Linked DNA regions of Pontibacter akesuensis. The protein of the gene in region 1 binds, or shares a complex with, the protein of each later gene. Links are inferred from orthologs where the notes say so. Each region holds a gene or a part of one and is shown on either strand. Other genes may lie near its edges. The genes, in order: dnaB and dnaG.

The links.
Region 2: the proteins of dnaB (region 1) and dnaG are in contact, whole or in part, in a crystal structure (PDB 2R6A), measured with the Geobacillus stearothermophilus proteins. The link is inferred for Pontibacter akesuensis from one-to-one orthologs. Residues at the interface, in WP_033016901.1 of Geobacillus stearothermophilus: Ser13, Glu15, Ala16, Gln18, Glu91, Leu92, Asp94, Ala95, Val96, Pro97, Thr98, Ala99, Ala100, Asn101, Tyr104, Tyr105, Ile108; in WP_049624496.1 of Geobacillus stearothermophilus: Lys456, Leu457, Leu458, Pro459, Ala460, Asn463, Ala464, Leu467, Leu535, Leu536, Ile537, Ala538, Gln544, Glu545, Asp548, Tyr549, His552.

Annotation. Positions count from the first base shown.
Region 1 is NZ_CP014766.1:3,331,372-3,345,730, reverse strand. What follows is about bases 7,767-10,627. They hold dnaB (replicative DNA helicase), read right to left. Parts: upstream 10,056-10,627; coding sequence 8,478-10,055; downstream 7,767-8,477. Other genes in these bases: A0W33_RS14170 (UDP-N-acetylmuramate--L-alanine ligase), read left to right, coding at 10,212-10,627; A0W33_RS14180 (GNAT family N-acetyltransferase), read right to left, coding at 7,767-8,177. Outside these bases: A0W33_RS14205 (S8/S53 family peptidase), read right to left, coding at 1-1,128; A0W33_RS14200 (rhodanese-like domain-containing protein), read right to left, coding at 1,568-1,873; A0W33_RS14195 (T9SS type A sorting domain-containing protein), read right to left, coding at 1,870-3,687; A0W33_RS14190 (PASTA domain-containing protein), read right to left, coding at 3,912-4,688; A0W33_RS14185 (D-alanine--D-alanine ligase family protein), read right to left, coding at 4,781-7,483; more of A0W33_RS14180, read right to left, coding at 7,683-7,766; more of A0W33_RS14170, read left to right, coding at 10,628-11,597; A0W33_RS14165 (3'-5' exonuclease), read left to right, coding at 11,610-12,416; A0W33_RS14160 (hypothetical protein), read right to left, coding at 12,656-13,207; A0W33_RS14155 (M48 family metallopeptidase), read right to left, coding at 13,283-14,080; A0W33_RS21255 (hypothetical protein), read right to left, coding at 14,073-14,198. UniProt on the Escherichia coli protein: The main replicative DNA helicase, it participates in initiation and elongation during chromosome replication. Travels ahead of the DNA replisome, separating dsDNA into templates for DNA synthesis.
Region 2 is NZ_CP014766.1:717,057-731,498, reverse strand. Bases 6,660-9,603 are described here. They hold dnaG (DNA primase), read left to right. Parts: upstream 6,660-7,145; coding sequence 7,146-9,062; downstream 9,063-9,603. Other genes in these bases: A0W33_RS02980 (glycosyltransferase family 2 protein), read right to left, coding at 9,064-9,603; A0W33_RS02990 (O-acetyl-ADP-ribose deacetylase), read left to right, coding at 6,660-6,920. Also shown: A0W33_RS03015 (nucleoside-diphosphate sugar epimerase/dehydratase), read left to right, coding at 324-2,258; A0W33_RS03010 (flavin reductase family protein), read right to left, coding at 2,325-3,224; fahA (fumarylacetoacetase), read right to left, coding at 3,402-4,673; A0W33_RS03000 (NifU family protein), read right to left, coding at 4,868-5,137; A0W33_RS02995 (Mrp/NBP35 family ATP-binding protein), read right to left, coding at 5,142-6,245; more of A0W33_RS02990, read left to right, coding at 6,393-6,659; more of A0W33_RS02980, read right to left, coding at 9,604-9,999; A0W33_RS02975 (bifunctional 3,4-dihydroxy-2-butanone-4-phosphate synthase/GTP cyclohydrolase II), read left to right, coding at 10,196-11,443; A0W33_RS02970 (hypothetical protein), read left to right, coding at 11,655-12,371; A0W33_RS02965 (M50 family metallopeptidase), read left to right, coding at 12,451-13,638; A0W33_RS02960 (HAD family hydrolase), read left to right, coding at 13,792-14,433; A0W33_RS02955 (DUF3267 domain-containing protein), read left to right, coding at 14,440-14,442. UniProt on the Escherichia coli protein: RNA polymerase that catalyzes the synthesis of short RNA molecules used as primers for DNA polymerase during DNA replication.

The DNA.
Region 1 (14,359 bases):
AGACAAAGAAGAAACCGGTGCGATTACTCTTGCAGCAATAATGTCAACGCCCGGAGATGTTACTGTTGGGCGATCCTGCCAGGTATAAGTTTCTCCATCGAGCGTGAAAGAACCGCCTTTGCCCTCTATGCCCCTGGAAGAGAAATCTGCCAAACGGCCGGACTTGTCGCCAGCAGCCACGGCAATTACCCACGGCGCTTTCTTGTACTGGCCAGTCATGGTGCCAGAGCTTGGGCCTGAGTTACCGGCAGAGAATACCACCACGATGTTTCTATCCACACAACGCTTTGTCGCCAGCGTAATCGGGTCAGCAGGGTTCACGTCTGTGCCTGTGTCGCTTGTAGTACCGAAAGAGTTTGTGATGACGCGGATGTTGTACTGCGCCTGGTTGATCAACGCATAGTCGAAGCCAGACAGTACATCCAGCAGCAGCAGGGCAGCGCCTGAACCGTAGCCGATAAGATCAGCACCTGGAGCAACACCAGTATACTTGCCCGTTGAAGCCTGGCCAGTACCACCTACAATACCGGCAACGTGCGTGCCGTGGCCGCCAGTAGCATCGGTGTTCGGGATGTTCTCGATGGGCGTGTACGGCAGTATGGCAGAGAGTGCATTCAGGTTAGTGGCCGCCGTTACGTTCTGCTTCAGGTTCTTGCCGAACTGCAGGTCAGGGTGTGTTCCGTCTACCCCGCTGTCGTTCACAAGCACGCCGATTCCTTTACCTGACACAGGCAATCCACCATTCTGGGTGGTGAAGGCCATCTCGTTACGCGCTTTTTCTACACCTGTAAGGGCGGTGGCAGCGTTATTCTCATACTTCAGCGATTCGTTCAGGTAAATGGAAAGCACCCTTGGGTTTCTGGCAAGCGCTTCTACCTGCGAGGCAGTGGCGATAGCACCAGCAATGGGCAGGGCCCTAAGTGTGAGACCCTTTGTGATTCCTAACTGGGTAAGGGCGGCAATATCAAGAAGAGCAGGGGCTCCCTCTCCTTTAAAGGTAACTACAACCTGCACAGGGGTTATCCTGTCTGTAAGGGCTGTCTTAAGCTTTGAATCTACGTAAGCCTGCGCGAATACGGCGTTTACCATGAGCAGGTACATAGCTGCTACTGCTAAGATTTTCTTCATAAAGGTTAAGAGTAAAGTTTGGACATATATAGTTTAAGGTGAAATGTTCGGTAGATACGAAGCAACTATGCCTGCTGGACTTTGGCTCCATTAAAAAAATAACATATGCTATATACGTCCCTTTCCCTTCTGAAAAATTAAACTATTAGAACAGAATATTTGGCTTTACCCGATTTTTCAGACAAACTCACCCCTTCAAGCAACCGCCTGTAAGACAATTTTTTACATGTTTAAACACAGGACGTACAACTTCAAATAAACCCGATTAACTATTACTGTCGGCTACACTATTTCAAGCTAGCGGAAGAAGAAAGAGGAATGGTGCTTTAGGTAGATGAGTCTTTATACTTGATGAGCGTACTGTAAAACAAAAAGGCAGAAAGAAGTAATTCTTTCTGCCTTTCCAGCATGCTTAAGATGCTAATTCCCCTGTTGTTGCCTACCCGTTGTAGGCCAGAATGCCGCCAAGCAGGTTGCGCACATTGCTGAAACCCTGCTGCTGCAGAAACGCTTTGGCTGAGGCTGAGCGGGCGCCGGAACGGCACTGCACGATCACTTCCTGGTCCTTCATCTCATCCAGATCCTCCAGGCGCTGTGGCAGCACACCTAAGGGAATATTCTGCGCACCCGGAATGTTTGTTTCCTGGTATTCCCAATCCTCACGCACATCAATAATGATCGGCGTTTCTCCCTTGTTGAGGCGCTCCTTCAGTTCTTCGGCTGTAATATCGGTTGCTGCTATCATGGTTTTGTCAATATTATTTTTTTGGTGATAATCGCTTTTCTGTTTTGAATACGCAAAGTATAAAGTCCCGGCGACAAATGTCCGAGTTGCAGGGTTTGCTGCCCTGCTTTGTACTGCTGGCTGTGCAGGAGGCGGCCCAGCATATCGTATACCTGTACCTGTTCATACGGTGCGCTGAGGTTTACCTCGCCTGTGCTGGGGTTCGGATATACCCGCATTGCCTTGCTGTAGCGTTCGTCTTCAATCCCGAGCGGCTCGCCTTTAAGCACAGGGCGCAGCATTACGGCACCATCAAACATGGCTTCCTCTATCCAGCCCGTAGCCACTGTATACGTAAAGCGGCGGCCAGCGGCACTTTCGTTCCTGTCGAACCCGATGTTGATGTACTGGGAACTTGGCTGGGACCAGCCCACATAGAAGCTGCCTTCAACAGGCACCGGCTTATCCAGCACCACCTCGTAAAACTCATTCTGGATGGTACTGTACCGGATGCTGAAGTTCTGCTGGTAGAGTGTTTCTCCCGGTAAACTATCCGCGGCGGCCCATACCCGGAAGGTAATGAATGTGCCTTCGATGCTCTTTCCAACTTTCGGGAAGTACACGCGGAACGCGGAAACCTGGTCAGGCTGGCTCAGGTCGTACCGCTGCGCCACCAGCACGTTCCCGTTTCCGGAGCTCACAAAGCTGAAGCCTGCCTCTGCCGTGCCGTCATCGTAGGCATAGTAATCAGAAAAAACGGTTTTGCGGGCAGTGGAGTCATTTGTCCGCTGCAAAGGGTTTTGCTCCTTGGTGTCCAACAGAATGCCATGTTGCAGGGTAAACTCCCCGGATGCCGGCAGTCGTGTTTTGGCTAGCGTGGGGGTACCCGCAATTTCATATTGGCGAGCCATGGCAGGAATCAGCGCCTGGCCCCGTAGAAATGTATCGGCACTTGTGGCACCCAGCCGCTTCACATAGCCTCTCCAACTGATGGCACCAGGCATATTACCGAGGTTGTTGAGTGTTGCCCGCACCTCTTCGGCCAGCTCAGCCTCAGGGTTCTGCAGAAACTGCCGGGCAGGCATGGCGGTGTAATGCTTCAGCAGTCGGCTCACACCCTCACTGATGGCGATGTCGCGGGTGGTGTTCTGCCCTTTGCGCCTGTTTTTATCCAGCACAATATAATCCAGGTTCCATACATCAGCCAGCCCGTTTCGCAAACCGATGTTGCGGAACCTGAACTGAAAGCCGCTGTGGAAATAGCGTGGTTCCCGCAGCCCTACAAAAAACTGTGCAAAGTCGGTGGCCCTGCCTACAGCCGACTGCCGCCATACTTCCTGCCAGCTGCCGGTGTTGTCCTTGAACTCCAGCACCAGGTAGCGCAGGTTGTTTTCCGTCAGATCCGGCACATCGCCCAAGCCACCGGATTGCCAGTAAAAGCTCAGGTACACAGAGTCAGCCGGTGTGAGGCCGCCGAGTAGTATAGGCGCAGAGGCGAGTGTGTCGGAGGCCCCTGCCGATACCGAACCCGGTGCGTAGGGCATTCCAAGGCTGTTTAACCCATCCAGGCTGGCTACATTCTTGGTGAGCGGCTCAAAGCCAAAGCGGTTGTTGACAGTCACACCGGTGCTGTTCCAGCGCTGCGTATTGAGGGTGTTGGCGCCTGAGAAATCGTCAAAAAAAGGAAGCGACAAAGCAGCCGGCGCGCGTAAGGCTGGCGCAGCCTGTTGCACCGCACGCCCTGCCTCCTGCTGCAGGGGCTGCAACACTACCTGTGCCGTGGCTCCTGCCGCACAGCACAGGATACCAAGTATAAGCGCCAGCTGTTTTCTCATGCTCAATGTACCATAAACCCGTTTACTGAAAGTATAGCCTTGCTTCTAACGCCGCGGAGCAGCCAGGGCAAGTATCAAGTGTAATTTAATATCCGAAGGCAAATTTGCCTCCTTACAGCGCAAAGGAAGTGCCCAGCGCGTTTGCAGCGGAAAGCCACCTCCTGCATGTATAACGAAAGCGCCCGCCGTTTCTGGCAGGCGCTCCTGATTTATTCCTTCCTGTGCTACTCTATTCCCTGCAGCTGCTCGTCGCCGGCCACCCATAAGTCTACCAGTTCGCCTACGCGAATCTTGGCGCCCACTTCGGCAAAAGGACGCTGCTTCACAACAGTTCCTGTCGGCTCTGTACTGCTGGCGTCGTAGAAAATGTTGCCAACCTGCAGCCCCTGCCCTGCCAGCAGCACCGATGCCTCATCCACCGGCATACCCACCACACTGGGTACCTCAAACTCTGTATTACCCAGACCGTCGCCCACGTGCAGGTCCACCACAGCGCCTTTTGGCACCAAAGCCCCCGGCGCAACTTCTTTTCCGCCAACAAACTGCTTCAGCACAGCGTTCTGCTGCAGGTCCGGCACGTACGTGATCTTGCCTTTTTTCAGGTCGTAGCTTTTGAGGATGAGCTCTGCGTTTTTCACCGATCCGTCAATCAGCTTCGGCATCTTGATCATCGGCGGGTTCTTCATGTTCACGGAGATGTAAATCTTCCGGTCCTCTTTCACCTTCGCCCCCGGCGCCGGGTCCTGCGTCAGTATCTCAAACGGCTTCTGGTCCGACCTGTAAGTAGAGTCGTTGATGAAGTAGCGAAGGCTCTGCTCCTCCAGCAGTTGTTCCGCATCCCCCAGCTGCATACCGGTAATCTTCGGCACTGATATCGTTTCGCCATGGTTAGTGGCAGAGGGCAGGTACAGGTAAAAGAAGCCGAAAATAAGTGCGGCAACAATCGCCGCCATTATCGTCAGATGCACCAAGACACTTACAAAAGAATTTGCTTTAAACATGGGTTTTATTTGAGACATTAGATATTAGATAAAAGACATTAGACTTCTATAAAACACCTTCAAACTCTTTAACTTTTAATTTTTTTAACTCTTTATAACTGTCCCTTCATCTTGGTACGCTCCACGCCATACTGCAGGATGCGGTCGATAAAGTCGTAAGGCTTGTAACCGTTAATGGCGGTTTGGTGGAAGATACAGGTGGCCGGCGTCATGCCCGGCAGCGAGTTCACTTCTATAATGATCGTCTCCACCTCGTCATTTTCCAGCACGCGCACAAAGGCATCGATGCGGGCATAGCCTTCGATGTTCAGAATCTGGGCCACACGGCGCAGGTCTTCCTTTACTTTATCTGAAATTTTCTGGCGACGCACCGGGTCAGCGGCGTAGCGGGCGGGTGTAATGTTCTGCCCCTCTCCCGCCAGAAACTTCTCCTCCAGCGACAGCACCTCGCCTTCAGCCAATGCCTCAGATGCCTCAAATATTTCGTAGTTCACTGTGCCATCCGGATCATACTTGGTAAGCAAACCGCCCGTAATCTCCAGGAAATGCTTGGCTCCGTTTCGGGAGATTAGTGTTTCCACCAGAAAGCCTGCCTTATTCGGGAATTCTTCCTTAAAGCCAAGCGACAAGGTGCGGGCGCATTCGGTATCCAATTCTTCCATCTCACGGAAGATCAGGTGAGAAAACGCTGCCAGCTCCTGGCGGTTCTTTATCTTCTTAACGGCTGAGCTGCAGCCATCGTCTGCGGGCTTGGCAATAAACGGATACGGAAACGCTGCCTCTATACCCTGAAAGAAAGCTTCCTTGTCCTGCATCCAATCCTCTTTGAGGGCCATGGCATGCTTTGCCACCGGTACACCGTGTTTGGCTAGTATCTCGTTGGTTTCATACTTGTTGATGGTGATTTGAGACGAGCGGATACCAGAGCCGTTGTACGGGATGTACAGCTTCTCTAACTCCGCCTGCAGTGCCCCATCCTCGCCCGGGCGACCGTGCAGGGCAATGAACACCGCATCGGTCAGATTTTTCAGCTGCTCATAGCTAATGCGCTGCGGCTCCTGCAGCGTACTGCCCGTATACTTGCGGGTGATGCTTTCGGCTTCTTCCGTGATCTGCGCCAGCACCGGGTGCGGCTTTCCACCTTTCTCAAAGTAATGCACTTTCTCCTTGATGTCGTCGGCATTGTCCTTCAGCATCACGTTGATCGGAATGGTGTACAGGCGGTGCGACTCGTTGCTGCCCGTCAGGAAGATGGGCAGCGGCTCATACTTGGTAGACGAAGAAAGCTTCTCGTAGATATTACGACCGCTCTCCACCGAGATATGGCGCTCAGAAGAGTAACCGCCCATGATCACACCCACCCGGATTTTATCGTGCCGGTGCGCCTGCTGCTCCTGTATGGATTTATCGAGCTTTTGCAGCAATCGCGTCAGCTTCACGGTGTCTTTACCGGTTTTCAGACGCTCAGCCACCGACGTTCGGATGATATAAGTCAGGAACTGCGATGGGTTCAAGCCTATTTCTGCGGCCTGGTGGAAGAAGAACGACGAAGGCAGCATGCCTGAAGTCGTGTTCGGATCGTTCAGGAAAATGTCCCCAGTTTCCGTTATAAAGCCATCCAGACGCGCATACACGTTAAAGCCAAAGTCCTTGAAAAGCTTGCTGCAGTCTTTCCGGATTTGCTGTATCTGCTCTACAGGCAGGTTAATTGGTGTAATCTTACGGCTCAAACCCGGTAGGTATTTTGAGCGGTAGTCAAACATCTCATTGCCCTTTACGATCTCGGTAGGCGGCAAGGCAATCGGCTGTCCCTGCTCGTCCTGCACTACAATGCAGGAGAATTCTTTGCCCTGTATAAAAGCCTCTACCAGCACCTGCTGCTCGTGCTCCACATTGGTAAGTGTGATGCTGTCGGTAGCGGAGCTGGAGAAGGTGTGGTTAATGTGGTTGAAAAGCTCTTCCGGGTGATAGATGATGGAGCCATCCTGCAGCAGTACCGGCATGCCGATACCCTCACGGATGTCCACCAGCTGTTTTATACTTGTCAGCTGCTTCTCCTCGCCCATTGCCAGCCACTGGCTCTTGTAAATGGTTTTGGTGAAGAAACTGCGGTCTACCCCTGTCTCGAAGGTGGTAAAATCTTTCTCCTTCACGATAGAGATGCCGATGGAAGAGCCCTGATGCGGCGCCTTCAGTACCAGCGGCAGACCCAGTTGCGCTACCAATTGCTCAAAAATCGACTCCCGCTTGCTGTGGTCGGCCCAGTCGCTATACTTGATCAGGCTGTAACCGGGCGTGGCAAAGCCGTTCTGCTTCAGCAGTTCTTTCTGCGCCGCCTTGTCAATTCCAATCGCAGAGGGAAGTATGCCGGAGCCGGAATACGGGATGTGGTACCACTCCAGTAAGCCCTGTATACTGCCATCTTCGCCGTAAGGGCCGTGCAGCGCCAGAAACGCAAAGTCAAAATACTGCTTGAACTCGTTTGGCTGCAGGCGCTTACCCGCTTTAGCAATGATCTTGTCCTGCTCTTCGATACTCAGCTCACCCAACGACTCCAGGTAGATCTGCAGGCCGTGCTCGCTCTCAGGCAGTGCCTCCACCGGCGGGTAAAAGTCGCGGATAGTGCCTTTGTAGATGTACTGCCAGTCGAGGCGGATGAAGTTGCCGAGGCTGTCCACAAATACCGGAACGGCTTCAAAGAGTGCTTTATCTAAATTATCGTAAACCGTACGGCCACCCGCAAACGAGATTTCCCGCTCACGCGACGGACCACCGAAAAAGATTCCTACTTTCATACAGGCAAAGGTACTAAATGAGGGGCTTAATTTAAGTAGAAATTAGAAGCTTAAAAAGTGGGAGCATTTATACTTGAGAAGCCGGAAAATAAATCCTGACAAGTATAGCCGGACTATGCGTTAAAAGACGCTGCGAGTGTTCGCAGAACCTCGCAGCGTCTGTTGCTTCGTAGCAGTAAAAACGCTTGCGTCGGCAGAGTCAACAGGATGTAGTGTTTGATTCTCTAATCCACCTAATTTTCACAGCTGATATTTTCTCCGTCCCCAGCCGCTCCTCCGGACATACCTTAAAATTATTTTTCAGGTAGAAGTCTAAGGGAGAGTTATACTTCTCTCCGTTGCTTTTCACGTCCCTATCATGATCTATGACCCAGCCGCTCAGTTGGCTCTCCTTTTCCTGAACAAGGCGCAGCAGACGTTTTCCGTACCCTCTCCCCTTCAACTTACCATCTACTAACAAGGCAAACCAGGTTTCTTCCGCCCGTTCAAAAAGAAAAAACCAACCGCATACTTCTCCGGCCTCGCTAAGAAGCAAATAATGCCGCTTCTGCATCAAGCCTTTAAGATACTCTTCGAACGCAGCAAGAGCCGCATACTGCAACTGCACCGGGTATTCCTGGTTCCACAGCTGTAGCACCTGCCTTTTCTGGCCAGCTGTTAATTCTTTTATTTCAACTATATCCACCCGTTTCATACTTTGATTTGGATAGGCCATTCGCTGCCGAAAGACCTGCGAGCGTTCGCAAAACCTCGCAGCGTCTGATGCCTCGTGGCTGGCAAGACGCTCGCAGGACCTTCGGACACTGCGAGGTCATCGGGGACTCCTACTTTTTCAGACCTCCCTAAAATCAGAAAAGCCACTGGCTCGTGGCGCAGCGGCTAATCCTCCTTTGGCTTATTGTGTATGCCTTTATACTTTGTGAAGTCTTTTATACTTCTAACTGAAATATTTAGAAGTCTATTGTGTTAAATCTAACGTCTAAAATCTTACTTATTAAAACGGTGGTTCCTCATCGAAGTTGGATGTCGGGAAGCCGCCGCCTCCGTTACCCCCGTCGTTCATGCGGCTACCCAAGCGAATAGACCCTGGTGCATCGGCATCAAACGTACTGTTAGGCAAGGCGTTAAAGCCGCTCATACCATCTCCCCCGAAATCATTGTCGAGGTTCGTAAATTTAGTATACTTACCGATAAATTTCAACTGCACGTTTTCCAGCGATCCGTTACGGTGCTTGGCGATGATCACCTCGCCTACACCGGCCGTCGGATTGCCCATCTCGTCTTCGGTAATACCGTAGTATTCCGGGCGGTACAGGAAAAGCACCATGTCAGCATCCTGCTCGATGGAGCCGGATTCACGAAGGTCAGACAGCTGCGGGCGCTTATCACCGCCACGCGTTTCCACGGCACGGCTTAGCTGCGAGAGCGCGATTACCGGCACGTTCAATTCTTTGGCCAGCATCTTCATGGCACGTGAGATGGAGGCAATCTCCTGCTCCCGGTTACCGTTCGACTTTCCATCGGCATTGCCGCTCATCAGCTGCAGGTAGTCGATGATGATCATCTGGATATCGTACTGGGCCTTCAACCGGCGGCACTTGGTGCGAAGTTCACGAATAGACAACCCAGGGGTGTCATCAATAAAGATAGGCGCCTCGGTCAGCTTCGCGATTTTATGGTTCAGCTGTGCCCACTCATACTCCTCCAGGCTTCCCTTCTTGATCTTCTCCGAGTCCAGCTCAGCTTCTGAAGAAATAAGACGATTCACCAGCTGCAGCGAGGACATCTCCAGAGAGAAAATTGCCACACCTTTGTTGAAATCAACAGCGGCATTGCGCATGCACGACAGTACGAAGGCTGTTTTACCCATCGCCGGACGTGCGGCAAGTATAACCAAGTCAGATTTCTGCCAGCCCGATGTTACACGGTCCAGCGCCATCAAACCGCTTGGCACACCTGTTAAACCGTCGGCCTGCTTGCGCTTCTCCTCCAGTTCCTTGATGGCCTGGTGCATCAAAGAGCGCATGTCATCGAAGTTCTTGCGGATGTTGGATTCCGATACTTCGTACAGCTTCGCCTCAGTTTTATCCAGCAACTCGAATACGTCAGTAGTATCCTCAAAGGCGCTGGAAAGCACTTCTGAGGAGATGGAGATCAGGTCGCGCTTGATGGAGTTCTCCGTGATGATACGGGCGTGGTACTCGATGTTGGCAGCGGAGTTTACACGGGTGGTCAGTTGGGTGACGTAGTAGGCACCGCCTGCAATCTCCAGCTCGCCCTGCTCGCGCAGTTCGTGCGTCACCGTCAGTATATCAATCGGCTCCGACTTATCAAACAGCGCCAGTATAGCCCTGAAAATGCGCTGGTGTGCCTCCTTGTAAAAGCTTTGCGGGCGCAAAATATCAATTACCGTGGTCAGGGCATCCTTTTCCAGCATCAGAGCGCCTAGCACGGCCTCCTCCAAGTCCAGTGCCTGCGGTGGCTTCTTACCCAATTCCGAAAGAACGGGGGCTTTCTTCTGCCATCCGTTCCGGTTGCCCGCAGGCCGCACATTCATTTTCATCTCCTCCATAGTCACAAATTTAGCAGCTCTGGGAGAGATTCAATCTTTATAACCCTGTTAATAATCCACAAGATATCCACAAAGTATCCACATATTGCCGTATAGCCATTTTAATTTGGGAAGGAATTCTAAATTTGTAGGTTCGCTACATCATTAGCATCGCACATGGAGAAGAAGGATTTAAAGCACATACACCTGATTGCCGTTGGCGGCAGCATCATGCACAACCTGGCCCTGGCCCTGCACGACAAAGGCCTGAAAGTAACGGGCTCTGACGACGAGATTTTTGAGCCGGCCAAAAGCAGACTCGCCGCCGAGGGTATACTTCCCTCAGAAGAAGGTTGGTTTCCGGAGAAACTGGATGCCTCCGTGGATGCCGTTATACTGGGCATGCACGCCCGCCCCGACAACCCCGAACTGAAGCGGGCGCAGGAGCTCAACATTCCTGTCTATTCTTTCCCGGAGTTTATTTACGAGCAGAGCAAGGACAAGCAGCGCATCGTAATCGGGGGCAGCCACGGCAAGACCTCTATCACCTCGCTCATCATGCACGTGCTGCAGCAACTGGGCCGCAAATTTGATTATGCCGTGGGTGCGCAGCTGGAAGGCTTCAACCGCATGGTGAAATTAACAGATGATGCACCCCTGATTATCATAGAAGGAGACGAGTACCTCTCCGACCCGATCAAGCGCATACCCAAGTTCCACCTCTACCACCACCACATTGCTGTAATCAGCGGCATCAGCTGGGACCACATCAACGTGTTTCCTGACCAGGACATTTACCGCGAGCAGTTCCGCATTTTCGCCGAAATGACACCGAAGGCTGGCACGCTGATCTACAATCAGGACGACGAGCAGGTGCAATTGGTGAGCGTGCCGCGCAACCCTGCTGATATCTCCTACATCGGTTACACGGTGCACGAGCACAGCATCAAAAACGGCAAAACCATTCTGCATACGAAGAAAGAGGGCGACGTGGAGATACAGCTGTTTGGGGAGCACAACCTGCGCAACATTTCTGCTGCTAAGGAAGTGTGCAAGAAAATTGGTGTGAAAGCGAGTGATTTTTACGCGGCAATTCAAAGCTTTAAAGGAGCGGCCAAGCGCCTGGAGAAGATCGGGGAATCTGACAGCGCAAACATTTACCGTGACTTTGCGCATGCGCCTTCTAAAGTAAAAGCCACTTCAGAGGCGGTAAAGAAGCAGTTTCCTCAGCGTGATCTGGTAGCGGTGCTGGAGTTGCACACCTTCAGCAGCCTGAACCGGAACTTTATACCCCAGTATGCCGGTGCGCTTGCGCTGGCTGATGAGCCGATCGTATACTTCAACCCGAAAACCATTGAGCACAAGCGCATGGAGATGCTGACGGAACAGGAGTTGAAAGACGCGTTCCAGAACCCCAACCTGCACATCTACACCGACTCTGAAGCGCTGCAGCAGCACCTGACCAGCCGCAACTGGCAAAACGCCAACCTGCTGCTGATGAGCTCGGGCAACTATAACAACATGAATCTGGAGGCGCTAACGCAGGCGGTTCTTAACGCATAACCAAGTACAGCCATGAAATTACACCTGAAGCGCCCGCTCGTTTTCTTTGACCTGGAAACCACCGGCACCGACATCGGCAAAGACCGCATTGTGGAGATCAGTTGCCTGAAAGTGATGCCCGGCGGAGAGGAAATCCTTAAGACCCGCCGCATCAACCCCACCGTGCCAATTCCGCTGGAGTCGAGCCTGATCCACAAGATTTACGACGAAGACGTGAAGGACTGCCCTACATTCAAGGAAGTGGCGCGGGAGTTCAGCAAGTTTCTGGAGGGCTGCGATCTGGGTGGCTACAACCTGCTTCGTTTTGATATTCCCCTGTTGGCCGAGGAGTTCCTGCGCTGCGACATTGACTTCGACATTGAGAACCGCCACATCGTGGATGCCTGCCGCATTTTCCACCAGATGGAGAAACGCACCCTGTCAGCCGCCTATAAGTTCTACTGCAACAAATCGCTGGAGAACGCCCACAGCGCCGAGGCCGACACCATCGCTACCTACCACATCCTGATGGTGCAACTGGACCAGTACCAGGAAACTCCTTTCGAGACAAAAGAGGGCTTGACAGAGTACCCCGTGCAGAACGACATGGCGGCGCTGCATAAGTTCACGGTCGATAAAACGGCTGATCTGTCGGGCCGCATCGTGTACAACCCAGCTGGCCAGGAGGTGTTCAACTTCGGCAAGTATAAAAATGTGTCGGTAGAGGAAGTGCTGCAGAAAGAGCCAAGCTACTACGACTGGATGATGAAAAGTGAGTTCCCGCTGTACACCAAGAAGATCCTGACACGCATCCGACTGCGCAGCATGCAGACGTCGTAATGAGACAGTTGCATTATCCTCTTGCCATTGTCATCTCGACGTCAGGAGAGATCTATTTAGAACTAGTAAAGATTTCTCCTGACGTCGAAATGACAAATGTTGATGATGAGGTTGTAAATGGGTTGTGAGAAACTAAAAGCGCCTGAAATATTCCATCTTTAGCTTCTTACGGCATCAAATAAAAAGGGAGAGGCCGCTGGATACCAGCGGCCTCTCCCTTTTTTCATCAAGTACAATTATTACTTCTTTTTGTTGCGGGTCCTATCTAGTGATGACACATTTTTCAGGAGCGTGTTTTGCTGTGATACCTTGTGCACACAGTTGTTGCCCGGCGCACGGGAAGCGCACTCGCAGCCGGTGATCTGGTTGCCGGAGAACGTGAAGTAGCAGAATCCGCAACCTGCGGCAGCCTGGCACATGTGCTTCGATCCCTTGCTGCTTAAATACAGGCTATTGTCGGCGGCTACATCCAGGGACAAAGCCATACTTCTGAACTGTCCGTTTTGCATGCCGAGGCCCACCAAATAGTAAGCCGGATCGTCTTCCTTCGTCTCCTGCACCTTGCGGATCATCACTTTGTCTACCACCGTACCATCGCCAAACTCCCGGATAAAGGGCTGCATGAGCTCTGTGGTGGGCACAATATAGTCCACCGTGTCGAACACCACCTGCGCCAGCAGCTTTCCGTCGTAAGGCTCTTCCTCTATATCCTCTGGGCCGGCCTCGCTCTCATCGCGAATTGCATCGCGGGTAGTACAGGCGGACCCCAGGATCAGCAGGAAAAACAGCATATAACGTAGACTTGGCAAAGCAGCAGGCTTGGCTAAAGCCTGCAAAGGGGCGCATACCTTCATGAGGGTTGGTTTTTATCTGGCTTTGTAGTACTGCAGGGCCTCAGGCATGTGCTTCTGCAAAGCGGCTTGCCTGGTACCCGCGCTTGGGTGCGTTGAAAGGAACTCCGGTGGCGCCTGTCCACCGCTTTCCGCCTCCATGCGTTTCCAGAAAGATACAGCTTCTTCGGGATTATATCCAGCCATGGCCATAAATATTAGGCCTAGGCGGTCGGCTTCCGACTCCTGCGTACGGCCATACTTTAAAAGCCCTAATTGAGAGCCAACGCCGTACACCGACATCACCAGGTTAGTGGCTGCGCCCGGCTGTGTACCAGCCAGGGCCGACAGCGTCTGTCCGCCGAACTGCTGGGCCAACTGCTGGCTCATGCGCTCGCTGCCGTGCTTGGCAATGGCGTGGGCAATCTCGTGGCCCATAACCACGGCAAGGCCCGTTTCATTTTTAGCAATAGGTAGAATACCGGTGTACACAGCCGTTTTACCGCCGGCCATCGCCCAGGCATTCACCTGCGGGTCGTCGATAAGGTTAAACTCCCAGTCAAACCCCTGCAGCTCGCCCTGCAAACCGTTTTGCGCCATGTAGCGCTCCACGGCGCCCTGTATGCGCTGCCCTACCCGCTTCACCATGGCGGTGGCCTGCGCGTCGCGTGATATCTTGCTTTCGCTGATTACCTGGTCATAGGCAGCGTAACTCTGCTGCTGCATCACGGACTCAGGCACCAGGCTTAGCTGCCGACGCCCCGTAATGGGCACGGTAGTACAGGCTACCATTGTCACCACAGCTACTGTAAATGCTACAATTTTCTTATACATGTCTTTCTAATTTTAGTGGCTTTAAAGAATTCGTTCCAAATTTTGAACCAATTTCTCTAAAATCAATTTTAACGAGATCAATTTTTAAAGGCAAAGCAGCTGTATTCCACCTTGCCATAGGCTTATCTCCTAAAAGTCAGGAGATAAAAATTCTGCTTTTTCTGTACAGGTATACGTCTGCCAGCCATCAAAATGTTGTCATGCCGCCGGCTATACTAATTGCACTGTTCCGAAGTTAGAATAAAAGAAGTTCAGTTGCCCGGGCGCTGTCGCCCCGCA
Region 2 (14,442 bases), 2.6 Mb from region 1 along the record:
GTCTAGGAGTGCCATGTTATGCCTACATATGTTAATTACTTGTGCACCGGTCATTTACAATTTACCTGGCCGCAAAAGCCAAGACTATGTATGCAGGTATAACTAAACTTAAGCCGTTGCGTTGATATTAACTAAATTGCATATGTTTGCGCATATATAAAACTATAATAAGGTGAAGTTCATCATCTTTTGTGGGAATATTGTTAACTTTGAAATTAGTAAAGTTCACAGAGTGGAAGAATAGGTTTACAAAGAATTACAGTTTTAAATTCATTCTATTGCGCTGGCATAGGTGGGTTTTATAAACTGTATAGAACTGGTATATGAAAATATTACTTAATAAGTCGCTTCCTAAATGGATAGTGCTTTTAATTGACCAGCTGATCATGAGCTGGTCTTTTGCTCTTTCTTTTTTTGTAATCAAGCAGTTTGAGTTTGAGGAGATTATGCGTGGCCATTTCCTGATTTATGTCGGGCTTTTTGGACTCGTGTCTTTAATCACCTTCTACAACATGCGGGTGCATACGGGCCTGATCCGGTATTCGAGTATTTACGACATTTACCGTATTTTCTCGGCAGTGTTCGTTGCCAGCCTTATTTATGGGGCGCTCATTGGCCTTTGGATAGCCCCCATGTATGGCATCGACTCGGTTAATATTTACCTGGTGCTGCTCATCAGCTTTTTTATATCCTCTACCTTGCTTACCGTGGTGCGCATGGGAGCAAAGGCCCTTTTTATCTTTATCAAACGCAGCAATGTAGGAGAGCGTGAAAGGGTGCTGATATATGGTGCTAACGGCTTTTCTATCATCCTGAAGCAGGCCTTGGAGGCCGGCGGCATGGGCAAGTTTGATATTTCCGGTTTCATCGATGATAATCCGAGCAAGACAAATAAGGATATTCACCAAAAGCGGGTTTACCACACCAGTGCTATTACAAAGCTGCAGCGAAAGCAGCAGATAGACAAACTGGTTGTTTTTTCTGAAGACCTGAAAGCTGATAACCTGAAACTCTTCATCGAGACTTGTGTGGAGTTGGGCATCAAGGTACAGACCGTGCCGCCTACTGAGCAGTGGATGTCGGGTCAGTTGAGCCTGAACCAGATGAAGGACCTCAAGATCGAAGACTTGCTGCAGCGCCCGCCAATTGTGATAGAGAATGGCCGTATCTCAAGCGATCTGCGCGGCAAGCGTGTGCTGGTAACGGGCGGTGCCGGCTCCATAGGCTCAGAGATCGTACGCCAGGTATTGAGCTATAAGCCAGAAATCGTTATTGTTTGTGATCAGGCGGAATCGCCGCTGCATGAACTGCAACTGGAAATGGAGGAGCAGTTTCCCGAGGCAAAAATAGCCTTGTATATCGGGGACATCACCAACTCCACGCGCATGTACTCGATGTTCAAAGAGTATCAGCCAGATATTGTTTATCATGCGGCCGCTTACAAGCATGTGCCGATGATGGAAAACAACCCCTGCGAAGCTATACTTACCAATGTGCTTGGTACAAAGAATCTGGCAGACCTTTCAATGGCCTTTGAGGTAGAGAAGTTTGTGATGATCTCCACGGACAAGGCAGTGAACCCAACCAACATCATGGGTACTTCCAAGCGCATTGCTGAGATTTACATTCAGTCGTTGAACGGCCTTAACCAGAAGAAAGTAAACGGAAACAGCCATCCCTATACACAGCCAATACAGACCAAATTTATAACCACCCGATTCGGCAATGTATTGGGTTCTAATGGCTCAGTAATTCCGCGTTTCAGACAGCAGATCGAGAAAGGCGGGCCACTGACGGTGACGCACCCGGATATCACCCGCTATTTCATGACCATACCTGAGGCGGTGCAGCTGGTGCTGGAGGCTGGTACGATGGGCAGGGGAGGCGAAATCTTTATCTTCGATATGGGCGAGCCTGTGAAGATCGTGGACCTTGCCAAAAAGATGATCCGTCTGGCTGGTTTACTGCCGGATGTGGATATTCCCATCTCCTTTACCGGTTTACGGCCAGGTGAGAAGCTGTATGAGGAGCTGCTGAATGAGGAGGAGCAGACCATCCCTACCCATCACAGCAAGATCAAAATTTCGAAAGTACGCGTGTACAAGTATGACGACGTGGTGAGCGATATTGACGAGCTCATGATGCTGAACAAGAACAAGGATGAGCGGCAGGTGGTGCGGAAGATGAAGCAGATCGTGCCGGAATACATCAGTAAGAACTCCCGATTCGAAGAACTGGACCTGCAGTTGAATAACTAAGATTTTAAGCTAAAAAGGCAAAGGCCACTCCATGGAGTGGCCTTTGCCTTTTTAGCTTTTGCTTACTTACCTGCCTAGCAGTAACACTTTCCAGGCATCGTTTACCTGGTTTGCCTCTAAAAGTTTCTTGCCAAGTATTTCCATCTCGATTTGCAGCTTCTCAGGTTCTGCTTTATACTTGTTCAGGGTATAGCTAACCAGGGGATCTGATTTAAAGGCTTCGACTTCTGCTGCTGATGGCATGGCCTCTGTATTTGCCAGGCGCGCCAAATTATTACCTGTTAGCAAGCTGCTGTTTCGGATAAAGCCCGGCAGCTGATCAATGCCCATGCCTTTGTTGCGAATAGGCTTGGGCAGTTCAAAAATGCTGTCGCCATTGGCACGGATGTAGTAATCGCCGCCCATGCGGGCTACCGCATCCAGTTTATAGGGATCGATCTTCCCTGTGCCGTCAAGTATACTTTCCGCTATGTGCAGCAGCAGCACCTCACAAATCACCAGGTTTCCTGCGCCTCCTTCGGGCCCCAGTTTAATCACGTCGGTTACTTTGCATTCCAACGCTACAGGAGCCTCCTGCACGCGCGGGGGCTTCACCAGTACCGACGCCTCCGGTGTCAATCCGGCTTTGATAAATTCGTTTATGCCCTGCTCATACTCAGTGCTCGCCAAGGACATCTGCTCCACGATAGCATAGTTGGCAATGTTGATGACCACCTCCCGCGTCTCCAGTACATTTTCCAGGGTATGTTTGGAGGAATTGTCGCGGATGCGGCTGAGGGGAGAGAAGATAAGCACAGGCGGGTTTGAGCTGAACATGTTAAAGAAGCTGAAAGGACTCAGGTTCACGTCTCCGGCGGCATTAACAGTGCTGGCGAAAGCAATGGGGCGCGGTGCCACAGCGCCGGAAAGCAAGCCGTACACTTCTGCCGTAGTCGCTTCTTTTGGGTTGATTGTTCTGATGCTCATAAAGCGTGTGCTGGTGGGAAAGCTTTTTATAATTTGTGATTTTCCAAAAACGGAGTGAAAGCTGCTATGGCAGGACTTGCATCATTGAAACTCACTTCAAATTTCTTTAGCACAAGGTTTGCCTGCAACGGGTTTCTACCTCTTCGCAAAAAAAGAATAACTAGTTCCGGATAACCTTTAAAATGCCGGAAGCACCTGCGTTCTCACCTCTCCAAAACCGATCCGGATACCGTTGCGTTCGCCATGCGCGCGCATGATCACCGTGTCACCATCCTGTATAAACCCGCGGCTAGTCCCATCCGTTAGCTGCAACGGGTTTGTGCCACGCCAGGTAAGTTCCAGCATGGAGCCGTAGGAGCCTTTGTCCGGACCGCTGATGGTGCCGGAAGCATAAAGGTCGCCCACCTGCAGGTTGCAGCCGTTGCTGGTCTGGTGCGCCAGTTGCTGGTTCATGTTCCAGTACAGGTGCCGGTAGTTCGTTTGACAGATGCTGTTTTCTGCGGCTCCCTCGGGCTGCAGCAGCACCTCCAAGTTAATATCGTAGTGGTGGTGGCCGGTAAACTCAAGGTAGGGGAGTGGCTGCGGGTCCTGCACCGGGCCCTTCACTTTAAATGGCTCCAGTGCATCCAGCGTTACCACCCAGGGTGATAAGGACGAGGCAAAGCTCTTAGCCAAAAACGGTCCCAGTGGCACGTACTCCCATGTTTGAATATCGCGGGCCGACCAGTCATTAAGCAGCACCAGCCCGAAGATGTACTCATCTGCTTCGTTAGGAGAAATACTTTGCCCAAGCTGCGTTTCTCTGCCTGTGATGAAGGCAACCTCCAACTCAAAATCGAGCATTCGGCTGGGACCAAAAACAGGAGCATCCGCATCGACTGCCTTTGTTTGCCCTTTCGGACGGTAAATAGGCGTGCCGGAAGGGACAATGGAGGAGGCGCGGCCGTGATAGCCGATCGGAATGTGTTTCCAGTTCGGCAGGAGCGCATTCTCTGGATCACGAAACATGGAGCCCACATTGCGGGCATGCTCCATACTGCTGTAGAAGTCAGTGTAGTTGCCTACTTTCACGGGCATGTGCACTTCTGCGTCCCGCTGCAGCACCAGGCATTCCCGGATTAGATCACTATCGCCGCTTATTTCCTCATTATCATTGCGCAGCAGCTCGGAAACACGGTTCCGGACGGCCCGCCAAACGGGTCTGCCAAGGGCAATGAAGTCGTTCAGGCAAGGGCGGTGAAACACGTTTGGGTCCATGTCGATCAGATTAAAGAAATCCCGACGCCCCAACACACACAAATCCAGAATATAGTTGCCGATGGCCACACCCACGCGTGGATCACGCTCTGGGGTGCTGAAAATGCCGAATGGAAGATTCTGAATCGGGAAATCGCTGCTGGCGTCAATCTCAATCCAGGAATGAAGGGCGGGGTCATTGGCTTTGATCATAGTTCGGTGCAGGAATTTAGCTACACAAATATAGCTTTTTTGCCCGCTTTATAAAGCCGGTTTTCTCTGAGGCGGTATTATTTAGAAGCAGTCCTGCGCAAAGGCCGAGCGAAGCAGCATCGGCTGAAGGAGAAATAAAAAAGGTGTGGCTACGCGAACGTAACCACACCTTTTTTATTTTATGAATACTTATTCTATACTTCCGTCGGCATCACATTCACGGCCTCTACGGCTTTTATCTCAGGCACAGCCTTCAACACTGCCTGTTCTACTCCAGCCTTCAAGGTCATGGTAGACATGGGGCAGGAGCCGCAGGCACCCAGCAGTTCCAGTTTCAGAATCATTTCGTCTGTTACCTCCAGCACCCGCACGTTGCCGCCGTCTGCCTCCAGGTAAGGTCTGATCTGGTCGAGGGCTGATTCGATGCGAAGCAAGAAGTCTTGATCTACGTTTGTGACTGCCATTTCTTTAACTTTTGATTTCTACTGGTTTTGTCTTGCCCCAAGTGGCATTGCGAAGCGATACTTGCTGTGCAACAGACTGGGCCAACTCTTTGAAAACACCACTTGCAGGAGAATCGTTCTGCAATACTTCCGGTGTACCGGAATCACCGTTTTCGCGGATGCTCTGCACAAGCGGTACCTGGCCTAATAATGCCACCTCATACTTCTCTGCCAGCGCCTTTCCGCCACCTTCCCCGAAAATGTAATATTTGTTTTCAGGTAACTCGGCAGGTGTAAAGTAAGCCATATTTTCTACAACACCCAAAACAGGCACGTTAATCTGTGGCTGGCGGAACATCTGCAAGCCCCGTACGGCATCGGCCAAAGCCACTTTCTGCGGCGTTGTCACGATCACGGCTCCAGTTACGGGCAGCGCCTGCACCATGGTCAGGTGAATGTCTGATGTTCCCGGCGGCAGGTCGAGCAGCAGGTAGTCCAGTTCGCCCCATTCCACATCTGAAATAAACTGACGCAGCGCTGAACTGGCCATCGGTCCTCTCCACACCACGGCGCCGTCGGCCGGTGTCAGGAAGCCAATAGACATCATTTTGACGCCATACCTTTCTACCGGCATGATGTAGTTTTTGCCATGGTCGCCCTGCACCATACTTGGGCGCTCCTGCTCCACCCCAAACATGGTCGGGATAGAAGGGCCGGAGATATCGGCATCAATTAAACCAACCCTTGCCCCGCTTTGCGCCAGCGCAATAGCCAGGTTCGTTGTCACCGTGGACTTACCCACGCCACCTTTGCCTGAGGCAATGGCGATAATGTTCTTCACGCCACGAAGCACTTCCGAGGTGTCGCCACGGCCGGAGGTAACGCGCGACGTCATGTTCACGGTTACGTCTGCCTCTTTATCAACCATGGTATGGATGGCGGTAATGCAGGCGTTGCGGATCAGGTCTTTCAGGGGGCAGGCCGGGGTGGTAAGTATAACCGTAAAGCTTACGTCCTTGCCGTTTACCTGCACGTCCTCAATCATGTTCAGGGTTACCAGGTCTTTTCCAAGATCCGGCTCCTCCACATAGCTGAGGGCTTTTAATATATCTTCTTTTGTGATTGCCATAGTGTGTTAGCTCGCGAATTGCCCTGCAAAGATACAAACAAATTGTTCGGCATAAAACGATGCAGCGCTATCCTTTCAACAAGCGGCGCCACATAATAGTTTGTCCCTTTTTATACTTTGTGCGTACCTAAATTCAAAAGGAGCAACATGGCAGAAACGACAGTCAAGGTTCAACAAGGCGATATCACTAAAGTGCAGACAGATGCCGTGGTAAACGCTGCTAACTCCAGTTTACTTGGAGGAGGAGGCGTGGACGGCGCCATTCACCGTGCCGGAGGACCAGCCATTCTGGAGGAGTGCAGGCAGATCAGGGCGCGGCAGGGCGGTTGCCCCACCGGAGAAGCGGTGATCACAACCGCCGGGAACCTGCCGGCCAAGTATGTCATTCACACCGTCGGGCCAGTATGGAGCGGCGGCAGCAAAGGCGAGCCGGAACTGCTGGCCAACTGTTACCGCAACAGCCTTCAGTTGGCGGAAGAAAACGGTGTGGCAAGTATAGCCTTTCCGAATATCAGCACGGGCGTGTACGGCTACCCCAAAGACAAAGCCGCAAAAGTGGCTGTGGCAGCCGTACAATCATACTTGACGGAACAGAATATAGGTATAAAAGAGGTGGTGTTTGTTTGCTTTGATGCGGAGAACCGGAGGCTTTATGAGGAAATTCTGAATGAGTGAATATTCTAATTTTGAATGAGTGAATTTTGAATGACGGAATATGTTTCCTGTCATCTTGGAAAAATCTTGGTGGCAAAGCGCCAAAGCAGCAGGAACTCTTCAACATGATCCTTGTAGGATGACAGGGTGGGAGAAAATCCAAGTATAAAATTTACTCATCCACTCATTCGCTCATTCAAAATTCAGTGGAACCCTTATCTTTGTCATCCGCTTATACTTTTGCTTATGTCCCTTATCCCAAAAGAAACAGTTGACCAGGTGCTTGCCCAAGCCGATATTACGGAGGTGGTAGGGGACTTTGTGTCGCTGAAGAAGAAGGGGCAGAACATGTGGGCCTGCTGCCCGTTTCACCACGAAAAATCCCCGTCCTTTTCTGTTTCGCCGGCTAAGGGCATCTACAAGTGCTTCGGCTGCGGTAAGGCGGGCAACTCGGTGCAGTTCATCATGGATGTGGAGGGCACCAGCTTTCCCGAAGCTATCAAGTTCCTGGCCAAGAAGTACAACATTGAGGTGCCGGAGGAGACGCAGGATCCTGAGTATGCCCGGGAGCAGAGCGAGCGCGACAGCCTTTTCATCGTCTCTGATTTCGCCGCGAAGCATTTTCAGCTGCGGCTTACGGACCAAGAGCAGGGCAGCATTGGGCAATCGTACCTCAAGCAGCGTGGCCTTAGCAGCAGCACCATCCGCAAGTATGAATTGGGCTATAGCCTGGATGAATGGACGGATTTGACCGACAGCGCGCTGAAGGCAGGCTACCAGCAAAAGTACCTGGAGGCTACCGGCCTGACCATTGCCAGGGAAGATGGCAAGAAGTATGACCGCTTCCGCGGCCGCGTTATGTTCCCGATCCATAACGGTTCGGGGCGCGTGGTAGGTTTTGGTGCCCGTACGCTTAAATCAAACGACAAGAAAAGCCCTAAATACCTAAACTCTCCGGAGTCGGATATTTACCACAAGAGCAATGTGCTGTACGGCTTGTTCCAGGCGAAGCAGGCCATCCGGATGCAGGACATGTGCTACATGGTAGAAGGCTACCTTGATGTGCTCTCACTGCACCAGGGCGGAATCGAAAATGTGGTGGCTTCTTCCGGTACTTCGCTCACCGAAGGGCAGATAAAGCTGATTGCGCGTTACACGGAGAACATCACCGTGCTGTACGATGGCGACGCGGCGGGTATAAAAGCCTCTTTGCGTGGAATTGACCTGATTTTGGAGCTTGGCCTGAACGTGAACGTGGTGACGTTTCCGGAAGGCGAGGACCCGGACTCTTACATCCATAAAGTAGGAGACGCGGCCTTTAAAAGTTACCTGAAGGAGCACGCACAGGATTTTATCTCTTTTAAAACCAGCCTTTATGCCGAAGAAGCCGCCGGTAACCCGGTAAAGAAAGCGGAGGCGATAAAAGAAGTGGTGGCCTCTATCGGGAAGATTCCGGATGCCATCAAGCGATCCGTGTTTTTCCGCAGCTGCAGCATCATCTTCGACATCGACGAACAGGTGCTCATATCTGAGTACAACAAATCGCAGTTGCAGGGCAGGCAGCAGCGGTCTGGAGGCCCGGATGAATCAGCCTTTGCGCCACCCTCAGCACCTGAGCCAGAGCCGGAAAAGCCTGCTACAGACCAGGAGGTCCTGCAGCGCTACGAGCGGGAGATTGTGCGGATGATTCTGCATTACCCGGATTCAGTACTGGAAGAGGGCTTAACCACGAGCAGTTACATGCTGGAGCAGTTGGATGATATCGAGTTCGTGACGCCGCTCTACATTCAGATTATCGAGATAGTAAGAGCAAAGCTTAACAACAATGAGCTACCGACGGCAGATGATTTCATCAACTATCCAAAAGAGGAAATCCGGTCCGAGGCCATTTCCCTGCTCTCGGAGCCTTACGAGCTGAGCCACAACTGGGAAACCCACCACATTTTTGTTCCAAAGGAAAGCGACCTGCTAGCCTATGGCGCGGAAAGAGCCGTGCTGCGGTTAAAATGGCGAAATGCTGAAATACTCCTCAAAGCACAGCGCGAGAAGCTGCGATTGGTTACGGACCCAACCGAGGTAGACAGGGTGCTGAACTTAATCATCTCCCTGAATACTTTTTACAGCCAGTTGGGCAATATGCTGGGAATTGTGGTGAACAGGTAAGCTATGCCTTCTTCAAGAGCCGCAACACCTTCCGCTTAACTCTGCTTAACGCCAACGCTGCTTTTATTTTGCGCTTTATACTTCCTGTAGGGTTCAAAAGTGTAGCCTCATACAAGTGCTTTAAGAATTTGCGCCCTAGCGGTTGCTCAGAATAAAGGATGCCCTCGGCCTGTAGCAGGTGTATCTCTGCCTTTAAACGCTGTAGTTCTTTTGAGGGAATTTGCTTGATGCCGCTAACTTTTCGTCTAGCTACGGCATTTTCAATGGCTAACAGCCTGAAGTCCCGTGATCTAACATATGCACCAAATCCCTGAGAAATGCCTCTGGGCCAAATACGATAATAGTATAGGGGTTCGTCGAGGTAGACAATGTCACCCACTTCTTCGAGTTTATAGAAAAGGTCCTTGTCTTCAGCAAGCCTGAAAAAAGAATCGAACCCGGCCGTTTTGCTGTAAGCGGCACTTTTGAAAGACACAAAAGCAGAAACCTTGTCTTCGAGCACGTCAGAATAAGTGATAGAACCAGCGTTCTCCCTGATGCGCCGGGGTATCAGCTGTACATCGCAGTGGTAGTAGTTCGTGTAAACAAGGCTTGCCTCCGGGTGCCTTGCATGCGCCTGCATTACTTTTGCGACTGCCTCTGGATGTATGGCGTCGTCGGGGTCACAGATAGCAATCACCTCTCCTGTACTGTTGGCAGCAGCCGTCCACTTGGCATGACCTACCCCCATGTTCTCGCTAAGGTAAACTACTTTATACCTCTCCTTGTATCGCGATGCCGCTACAAATGCATCAATGGCTTCTTTGGAGTTGTCGGTAGAAGCATCATCCACAATTATAACCTCCCAATCCGGGTACGTCTGCGCCTCAATTGTTTTCAGGGCGACAAGTATAACATCAGCATGATTGTAGTTGGCAACAATTACAGAGCACATCATAAACAGCAGGTGTAGTGTTGCAATATACAAAAAGGAACAGCAGGTGGATAAGGCTGAACCGCTTCAACTAATCTGCCCCTAAAACTGTTATGTAAATAAAAAAGGCATTGCGCTGTAAACTTTGTAATTTTGCGGCGCTTTACAGAAGATAAACAGCCTGCCGCTGCATGTGCAGTAAGGGCACAACGTAGAAAGTATGGAAACCAATATAACGGGTGACATCAGGCCACTGGATAGCATAGCGTCGGCTATCGAAGACATTCGCCAAGGCAAGGTAGTGATTGTGGTGGACGATGACGACCGCGAAAACGAAGGTGACTTTGTTTGCGCTGCCGAGAAAATCACACCCGAAATAGTGAATTTTATGGCTACGCATGGCCGTGGCCTTATATGCACGCCTTTAACTGAAGAGCGCTGTGATGAACTGGGGCTGGAACTGATGGTGGGCCGCAACACGGCGCTGCACGCTACACCATTCACTGTATCCGTCGACCTGATTGGCTTTGGCTGTACCACCGGTATTTCCGCCTCCGACAGAGCCAAAACCATCCAGGCCCTTGTTGACCCAAACACAGACCCGCACTCGCTGGGAAAACCAGGGCATATTTTCCCGCTGAAGGCTAAGAAAGAAGGCGTGCTGCGCCGGGCCGGGCACACGGAGGCATCTGTTGACCTGGCAAGACTGGCTGGGTTAGCGCCCGCTGGTGTGCTGGTGGAGATTATGAACGAGGATGGCAGCATGGCACGCCTGCCGGACCTGGTAAAAGTGGCCGATCGTTTCAACCTGAAGCTGATCTCTATCAAGGATCTGATCGCGTACCGCCTGCAGCAGGAAAGCCTGATAGACCGCGACATTGTGGTGCAGCTCCCTACTGATTTCGGCAATTTCGACCTGTATGCCTTTACGCAGCGCAGCAACGGTGTGAAGCACCTTGCCCTGGTAAAGGGAACCTGGGAGGAAGATGAGCCTGTGCTGGTGCGCGTGCACTCCTCCTGCGTGACGGGTGATATATTTGGCTCCTGCCGTTGTGATTGCGGCCCACAGTTGCATGAGGCCATGCGCATGGTGGAGCAGGAAGGCAAGGGCGTGGTGGTATACATGAACCAGGAAGGCCGTGGCATTGGGCTGCTCAACAAACTGAAGGCCTACAAACTGCAGGAGCAGGGGCTGGATACGGTGGAGGCAAACCTGGAGCTTGGCTTTGGCATGGATGAGCGCGACTACGGCGTGGGGGCGCAGATCCTGCGTGACTTGGGCGTAACTAAAATGCGTTTGATCTCCAATAACCCGCGTAAACGCACGGGCCTCATGGGCTATGGCCTGCAGGTAGTGGAGCGCGTGGCAATTGAGATGAAGCCAAACGAGCACAACCAAAGGTACCTGACCACCAAGCGCGACAAGTTGGGGCATGAGATTCTAAAAAGCGCGACAATAAACAAATAACAGCGGTTTTATACTTTACAAACCTGCATGGGGAGGCAAATAAGCCTGCCTGTGCAGGTTTTTTTGTCTTCAGGCGAAATGACTTAGGAGGGAAGACAACTTTTTCTTCTGGAAAGGCATACAAAATATATAACCTGCTGTTATACAAGTGTAACTGGTGCCGGTTCACCAGCTGCGAACCTTTTTTTGTACTGCTTTACTATAGAAGACTATGAAAATTAATGCTGTCAAACTTTACCTGCTTTCCCTCTCGCTGTTTAGCTTCGCCCTCTATCCGTTACGTGCACAGGCTCAGTTCAGGCCCGCCATTGATGTGCAGGAGTGGCCGGCAGGCAAAATTGTATTAACCACTGGCGACACCATTTACGGCTCCATTTCCTTTCACCGGGTGCAGGAGATCATCAATGTGCAGAGCGAGGAAGGCAACCTGCACTCGTTCTCCCCGGTTAACGTGCAATATTTTATAGCACAGGAGCAGCCCAGTGGACGGGCGTATACTTTCCGGTCGCTTATGTGGGACCAGGGCCGTGACTACACCAACTTCAAGAAACCCACCTTCTTTGAGCAGCTTAACCAGGGGCCCATCACCCTGATAACGCGGGAGAGTTACGTGCACGAAAGAAACATGCGCGACGCTTCTTATATGGCACAGGGCTACTACGAACCAAGCTATTATGCGCAGAACCCGCTTTGGCTGAACCAGATTGAGGAACTATACTATGTGCTGCTGCCGAACGACGAGATTGTGACCCTGCGAAACGTGCGCAAGGATTTGCACAGGCTCTTTGGCAGGCAGTCGAAGGCTGTGAAAGAGTATGTGAAGGAACACCGGCTGAGCTATGAAAAGCCCCACCAGGTTGTGGCCATTGTGAATTACTATAACTCTCTGGTCGCGGCGGCGCAGGCCAAGGGCGCAGACAATCCTTAGAAACAACGGCAGCGGTCAGAGCTTTTCTTCCCAGGCGCAATTTCCTATATTGGGATTTGTTCCACATACCTTCTGAAAAATGAGCTTTCCTGTACCTGCTGTTAAAAGTTCTAAGTGGCTTGTTTTCCTGCTGTTGCTGCTTTCAGGTATGGCCGCAGGCTTTTTCTGTGGTGCTTTTATTGCCGATTTCTTCGCCTCGGATGAAAAGAGCCTGCCGCTGCCTTACAAGCTATGCATTGTGCTCTGGCTACCCATTGCCTTCATACTTCCCGTGGCCCTGCACGAGTTAGGGCACGTGGCCGCGGGGTTGCTTCTGGGCTTCAGGTTTCGGTCCTACACCGTTATGATTTTCCATTTTTACAAAGAGGATGAGCGCCTGAAGTTTAAATTGATTGCCAACAACGCCAAAAGCTTCCTGGGACTGGCGCTGTGCCTGCCTCCAAGCGGGCTGAACAGAAATGAGCTTACCCGCAGGTTTGCCTGGTATGCCTTTGGAGGTCCTGCTGCCAACTTTATACTTGGTGGCACGCTGCTCGTGCCCTACTTCCTGTCTTGGTCTGAGATAGGCAAGGCAACGCCCGTAACGTACACTTTGGCGACATTCGCGCTGCTGTGCGGGGTTATCTCGCTACTGCTTTTCCTGATAAACATCATACCAAACAAATCTGGCGGGTTCTATACCGACGGAGCGCGGATTCTTAACGTATTGCGTGGCGGTGATCAGGCTTTTCTCGATTCAGCTATCTTGTCGGTGATGGCTGCATCAATGGGGGGAGCGCCTCCCGAGGAACTGGACGAAGCCTTGCTGGAAGAGGCGGCAGCCCTGCCGGTAGAGAGCATCTTCATAAACTACTGCCATGCGTACCTTTACAATCTAAACCTGCAGCGTAACCAGCTAGCTAAGGCCAGGCACCACCTGCGGGTATACGCGGCGGCTGTCGCGCAATTGCCGGCCATGGCTCAGGGGAGCGTTTGGCTGGAACTGGCATTTTTCGAGGCGATGAACGGCGATCTGGAACTGGCAAAAGAACACTATGCAAAGGCGGTCCCTTCGCCATTCCTCACCAGGGATATGTTTTTGCGTGCTGAGGCGGCCATCGCGTTAAAAGAGGCTACCTTTGCACAGGCACAGAGTCTGGCTTTGGAAGCACAGGCAAACCTGAAACACAACCCTGACAAAGGTGCTGCGAAGGCGTATCACCGTTGGCTCAACCAGATTGTTCAGGAAGCAGAACTGGGTGTGAAAAACACTTATCAGGCTGTTTAGGAAAACCTTTATTTCCGCCTACTGTATGGGTTTGGTAAAAGCCGTTTTATACCTGAGGCTGGTTTTCCTAACTTTAGCACAGCAGCTTCCTGCACAGGCTTCTCCTTTTTCCACCTGCCTACGGTTCCATACTTCGGCAGAATACATTTATACATGATGCAACAAACGAACTTCGACAGTATAATCTTTGACCTGGACGGCACGCTCTGGGACTCCACCCAAACCATTGCCGATGCCTGGAATGCGGCCGCAACCCAGTTTGACTTTGTGGAAAAAAGGGTAACCCAGGAGGAAATCCGCAAAACGGCCGGCATGCCCTATGACGCGATCTACGACAAGCTTTTCCCGAACCTGAACAATGCGCAGCGGGAGCAACTCCGGACGCAAAGCGGCAAACTGGAACTGGAGTACCTGCAAAAGCAGGGCGGGCAGCTCTATCCGCAACTGGAGGAGACGCTGCAGCAACTACAACCGAAGTATAAACTCTTTATTGTGAGCAATTGCCAGAGCGGCTACATCGAAACTTTCCTGCAGTTTAACAACCTGAAATCATACTTCACCGATATCGCGTGCTTTGGCGATAAGCGGTTGCCGAAAGGAGAGAATATCAAAGCTATTGTGCAGCGCAATAACCTGCAGCGCCCCGTGTACATCGGCGATACCCAGGGCGACTACGAGGCCAGCGTGCAGGCCGGGGTGCCGTTTATACTTGCAGGGTACGGTTTTGGTGCCGTGCAGGCCGAGGTGCAGGAAATCAATAGCCTTTCCCAACTGCAGGAACTGGTGAAAAAATAAGGGCTGATG